DNA from 2 places in the Entomomonas moraniae genome. Region 2 is predicted to be linked to the other one. Evidence: riboswitches for the same ligand, from Rfam matches in the RefSeq annotation. Region 2 holds a riboswitch; the other holds the start of a gene.

Region 1 (3,181 bases), 650 kb from region 2:
CAATTTGTGATCCATTAACGGTTACGGTTGCACCATTTTTTCCTTCAACCGTCGTATAGCCACCTATTAAATGGCTATCTTTTATATTTGTAACAGAGCTGCTCCCATTGGTAACTATGCCACTGGCTTTTATTGTATCAGTTGTTAAACTAATATTAGATACATTGAGGTTCCCATTCGTATTTGAAACCATATAAGAAGAAAATGTCGAATTATTGCTTCCTTGTATAGATGTTCCATCAAGGATTAAGCTACCATTCGTCAATGATATGGCATTACCTTGCCCTGTCACAGAAATAGAGACATCATCTCCTGCCGTTACAGTGGTATTATTTCCTGTGATTTTTACGGTTGCTTGGCTTTGCGATGAGTTACTGAGCTCATACGCACCTGTTAACTGTTGAGAACCACTAGATATCGTTGCTGTTCTATTGGCTCCAATAGCAGAAAAAGCAACTGTATTAGATATAAATATTAAAGAAAAAGATTTTAAATACCTTTTAAACTTTAATGAACTATGGAAACGTTGTTTTTTCATTAAAATAACACCTTATACTGCTTGGCCTTTGCTTACAGCGATCTCGTTAAAAATTGATTGCTTTAATATTGATAGTGATATGAAACATAAAAGCTACTGCAGTGACTTATAGAACAAGCTAAATGTTAAGTTTAAGTTAGCTTTAAATAAAAGTTTCATATCTATCTTTGGAAATAATACAAACAAAAAATCAATTCATTATGATTAAATATGAGTATAGTTTTATAGGTGATAGGTGGCAATTAATAATTATAAATTTTAGATATAAATCACTTTATCTTAATTTGTTATTAATTAAACCAAGTGGTGATGACGTGTGTTAAAAAGTTATAGTTTGAGATAATTACAGATGTAAAATGATTAAGCTGAGCACGGGGTGATTTTTGTATGATAGGAGATGAGACTGCAAATGCCAATAGCGGAAATAATGTTAGCTTGAGTTTGCAATCCTAATTAGATAGTTTTTTGGTATATGCTCATCAAGGAGGTCTATGTCCACTGAACTGTCCTAGTTTAAGACTAATCATTTCAAATAGATGCAATTATAAAACATAGCACAAAATAACATTATGTTCTTAACAGGTTTTTAGCATCCTTGATTCTTGTGTTGGCTTTCTTTAATATTGTGTGCAGAAAATGAGTTAGTTAGCGTAGCCCAAAAGTTTACGTCCTAATATGATACTTTGACTTCGCTCAGTATCATAGACCTAAATGACTGATAGTATTTTCTTACGAATCTGTATTTAATACATTGAAGTGATTGATAAAAATGACTTCGGAAGTGAGGTGAAAATCCTCCGCAGCCCCCGCTGCTGTAATGCTGACGAACCTGTATATACCACTGGAGATTATTCTGGGAAGGAGCAGGTGAGGATGAGGCTAAGCCAGAAGACCTGTGTGAATACATTGATTTTTCTTCGGCGGGAAGGAAAACAGTAGTCTTTGTATAACCATTGTTATGATGGTTACATTCTATTTGTTACCTTAAAAAATCCTGCTTGTTTTGCAAGCGGGATTTTTTATTTTTACAAATACCGTCTGCTTGTGGTTTGGTAAATTACTAAGGATCATATTATGTTTACTAATAAGGCAGCTGTTATTAATGCAATGGTGTTAGTTTGTTCAAGTCCATTATGGGCGGAAGAGGTTAAACGCAGTGATGAGGATTCTCTATTGCTCGATCCTTTTGTTGTTAGTGCCTCAGCGCGTAATGAAGAGTTAAAAAAAGCGACAGCAATGGTGCAGGTAATCGACCAAGCACAAATAGCAAGATCCAGCGCATCGGATGTAACCAGTCTATTGGCTGAAAATGCGGTAGGATTTTTTAGTGAGTGGACGCCAGGGCAAACCTCTATCAATATTCGTGGTGCAGCAACAGACGGACAAGGTAAAGATTTTAAAAGCCAAGTGTTGGTCTTAATTAATGGTCGTCGAGCGGGAACAGCTAATCTCTCAAAAATATCTCCCAGCAATATTTATCGAATTGAAATTGTTAGGGGTCCTGCCTCGGTCATTTATGGCAGTCAAGCCATTGGTGGCGTGATAAATATTATCATGAAAAACGGCCATAATACCGAAGGAGGAAAGGTTACGCTTAAAGGTGGTTCTTTTGGTATGGCCTCTGGGAGTGGTGAATATGGTTGGCAAAGCAAAGATGGACAATTTACAGGTTTTTTTGGTTTTAATACAGCCACTCAAAATGATTATAAGGCGGGTAAGGGGGGAGGGACGCAGCACAATACCAGTTGGAAACGTCATGGTTTTGATGGTGCTTTAAGTTGGCAAGTGGATGAGGCTAATTTAATCGATTTTTCGATACTTAAAGATGGCGTTTATGATGTAGGTTTTCGTGGTTCATCAGCCAACTATTCAGCCAAAGAAGATCGTTATAATACTTCTGCTGATCTTATTTGGCATCATGGTACAGAGGATGATCGGCTGCGGTGGAAATTACATAATTATTGGCTTGAAGATATTGATGATTTCAAGTGGGCCTCTCCTCAAACTGCTAAAACTAGTCTAGATCACAATAAGCGTAAGCTAACGGCTGCTGGATTAAAGTTTCAACCAGAAGTTGATTTAACGAGTAGTAATACCTTGCTATTAGGGGTTGATTTTGAAAAAAATAAATTACGCTCAACCCGTCATCGTTTTGGATTAAATGGTGCACCCATGACGCAAGTAACGCCTTTTGATAATAATCAAAGGGAAAAAATGTATGGTTTATATTTTGAAGATGCACAGCGTTTTTTAGATGATCGATTAGTATTTAAAGCGGGTGCTCGTTACACGGATGGTAAAACCTATTATGACAGAACACCCTATTTGAAAAATCAGTTAACGGGTAGCACACATTATTATAAGACCACATGGAGTACTGGGTTAAATTTTGAAGCGACAGATTGGTTAAATTTAAAAGCCAGTATGGGTACAGGCTTTCGAGCGCCAACTGCGTCAGAGCTAGGGGCAGACTATACAACCTTAGCGGGCTCACAAATCTATGGCACACCTGGTCTTAAACCTGAAACTAACAAGCAGTATGAGTTTGGTGCTGTATTTTCTGGTAATAATTGGCTAGTTGATGTTGCTTATTTTGAAAATCGTATTAAAGATCGGATTATTACAAAGCCACGTAGCAACAAT
Region 2 (3,181 bases):
ATAGAGATATAACCAAAACGTAAAGTTTGGGCACGCTTGATAGCCACAACTTCATCTAAAAAAATAAAAATAAAGCGGTAAGTCAACAAAATAGTCTCTAACAAAACATTGGGAACGCGCAGTTTTTTACCAATATAAATCAACTGATCAAAAGGTGTTGTTAATACAAATAAATAAGTAACCGCCAAACAAGAGAGACTACGAAAGAAAGCGTTCTGAGCAACAGCCAATGAGTCAGCACTAATACCGATATAAAGCGAACCCACGGGGAAGCTGACCAATAAAGAGTTAGCTTCCCAAGCAAATGACACTAAAATACCCAGCATACTGACCAATAAAAAAGAAAAGGGAACCATCATCCATTTACAATATTTACCCAAAGAGATGCGAGTGACATAACAACTAATAGGCGCTAAGACCAATAAAATAACAATCTGTAACCACCAAAAAGTACACAACGCTATCAATAATAAAATAATATAAGCCGCCGCTTTAAACAAAGGGTTTACTGTGCGCCAGCGGCTTTGATAGGCATAATGATCAATCTCTAGCATTATCTTTTAGCCTTCTACCACGGTAATAGCCTAAGATATAACATATAACGCCGGTTCCCAAAGAGCCTTGCAAAGTAAATAATAAACTTTCTATCTCTCCACTGGCAGGTTCAAAGAAAGAAGAAAACCAAGGTTTATAATCAGGATGTGTTTGGCTAATAGCACCTTCCGCTTGATCATCTGAACCGCCGAACTCAGCCCCCTTATTGGTAGGCATAAAAAATGGGATTAAACACATCACGATCACTATCGCTAACAGTATTAAATTCTTTTTCATCTCACAAATCCTTCCGCCGGTGCAATCTTACGATCAACCACAATGTTATAAACAATTACTGTTAACAAGCCCTCAGCAATTGCAATTGGTATTTGAGTTAAACAGAAAATACCCATAAATTTAGCGGCTGAGGCCATAAAACCAAATTGAGGATCGGGGAAGGCCCCAGCCAATTGAATAGAAGTAATAAAATACGTCGCGATATCAGCTGTAAAAGCACAGAGAAAAACACCCACATCTTTGCGAATTTTTAATCGATTAGCTATTCTCCAAATCGCATAACCTACAACCGGACCACCCACAGCCATCGACATGCCATTGGCACCCAGAGTAGTAAGCCCACCATGCGCCAAAAATAAAGCTTGAAATAATAATACGATTCCCCCTAAGACAGCCATAACCCAAGGGCCAAACATGACTACCCCTAAGCCAACCCCTGTAGGATGAGAACAACTCCCCGTAACAGAAGGCATTTTTAAGGAAGACAATACGAATACGAATGCCGCGCACAAAGCTAACAATATTTTTTTATCCGTCCCCGTTGCAGAAATTTTCTTTAGCTGAAAAAGCCCTAAAATCAAAAAAGGAACATAAATAAGCCACCACGCACCCGCCCAAACAGGCGGTAAAAAACCTTCCATAATATGCATAGCAAACGCTTGTTGAGGAAAGAGAGTCAGTAATGCCGCCCCGGCTACTAGTGACAAAGGCTTGAGCTTGATTTTCATCGTAATAACCTTATTTGTCAGAGACATATACACCTAACTCGGTGTTAATAAGGCTATACATATGAAATAAAAAAAGGGAGAAATATTTCATCGATAGACTACCCTTCCCACCGAAGGAGGTATCCTAGGTAATCAAACAGGTCTTCTGGCTTGGCTTCATTCTCATCCGTCCCTTCCCGAGTTTCCTCAGTGGTCATGACAGATTCGTCCACCTTACAGCAGCGGGGGCTGCGCAGGATTCACACCTGCTTCCTAGCAATTAAGCTATGTTTGATTACCGTTAGTTAAGAGTTTATGCTGTTTTTATATAAGGGTAAATATAAAAGTGGTGAAGTATTGATGTAGGTAATGAGTTGGTTAAATTTAATACCTCATACCCTTAAATAACTCTCTATGCTAAAGTGATACTCTAATATTCTATATAGCTGAAGAACTATGGATAAAACTAATATTGGTTTAACTTTTCGTATTACAGCTGATCGATTTGATACAGATTTAATTAGTCAACAACTAAATATTCAGCCCACAAAAACGCGTATAAAAGGAAATACAATAAGTCAAAACAATACACATAAATACACGTTTACGAGCTGGGAGTTAGGCCCTACAAGGAAAGATTCAATGGATATAAACGATTCATTAAATCAGATAATAGTGTTACTTAAAGGAAAAGAAGATAAATTATTAGCTATTAAACAGCAGTTACATGATGTTAATTTCATATTTGGATTTTTTGTATACGTTGAAAACAGCGAAATACCCAGTATTTATTTTGAAACAAGTAGTATTGCCTTTATTAACTCAATTCAGGCAGAAATAGACATAGATTTTTATATTAACTCGTAGGTAACTTAATGGAAGATCCTTTCGCAACCTCCGCCACTGTTAAAGTTTGCTTTTTAATTTATACCCATGATTTAAATACAACCCTTATAAGTAATTTATTAGAACTACAACCATCAAACGTTAAACCCTATCAACCATTAATCAACAATGACAACGAAAAAGCTAATGCAACTAGCTGGATAATAGAAACACCAGAGGAAATCTCACATGATATTAACGATCAGCTCAGCCAACTCATTTCATTATTAGCAGACAAAAAAGAAATCATTAGATCACTAAAAAAACAATATAATACGAACCATGAGTTTCGAATAATCATTAAAATGAAAAATGAAGACAAATGCGGGTTAAAACCTGCTAAAGGCTTTGACCATAAAACACTGACATTTATTAACGATATTTATGCAAAAATTATGTTTGATCAATACATTATCTAATGAATTGATCCTAGGCTTAATATAAACACCGTAAACTTCTTACTGCCAATACTTAAGAGCCATCTCATTGGCTTCAATAGAAATTACACCCTCAAGCCAAGTATTTTTTAACTATACAGGCTAATTTGTCAATCATTGGTTGTTTTTCCATTTCAGGAATCTAGAAAACTAAGTGCTATGATTAGTAGAGTGCTCACTTCTAATATCTTTTTTATTAGTGAACCTAAGTTTACGACGCTTAAAAGAATACGATTTTTTTAATCATTCATCTATTACACTAAGTTTTTAGCATAAGTGATAAAAGCTTTAAGGGCAGTAGATTGCCATGAGTCTTTACGG

The links. Region 2 has a riboswitch for cobalamin ahead of DM558_RS06445 (energy-coupling factor ABC transporter permease). Riboswitches for the same ligand answer to the same signal wherever they lie in the genome.
Region 1: it holds a riboswitch for cobalamin, as region 2 does, so the genes downstream of both, DM558_RS03320 (TonB-dependent receptor plug domain-containing protein) here and DM558_RS06445 (energy-coupling factor ABC transporter permease) in region 2, are expected to answer to the same signal.

The regions. Positions count from the first base shown of each region.
Region 1 covers NZ_CP029822.1:692,369-695,549, forward strand. Annotated here, with positions in the region: gene DM558_RS03315 (autotransporter outer membrane beta-barrel domain-containing protein) at 1-538, opposite strand, end outside; cobalamin riboswitch at 1,261-1,453, shown strand; gene DM558_RS03320 (TonB-dependent receptor plug domain-containing protein) at 1,613-3,181, shown strand, end outside.
Region 2 covers NZ_CP029822.1:1,339,820-1,343,000, forward strand. Annotated here, with positions in the region: gene cbiQ (cobalt ECF transporter T component CbiQ) at 1-554, opposite strand, end outside; gene DM558_RS06440 (energy-coupling factor ABC transporter substrate-binding protein) at 541-831, opposite strand; gene DM558_RS06445 (energy-coupling factor ABC transporter permease) at 828-1,559, opposite strand; cobalamin riboswitch at 1,678-1,848, opposite strand; gene DM558_RS06450 (DUF4279 domain-containing protein) at 1,995-2,405, shown strand; gene DM558_RS06455 (DUF4279 domain-containing protein) at 2,414-2,842, shown strand; gene cynR (transcriptional regulator CynR) at 3,115-3,181, opposite strand, start outside.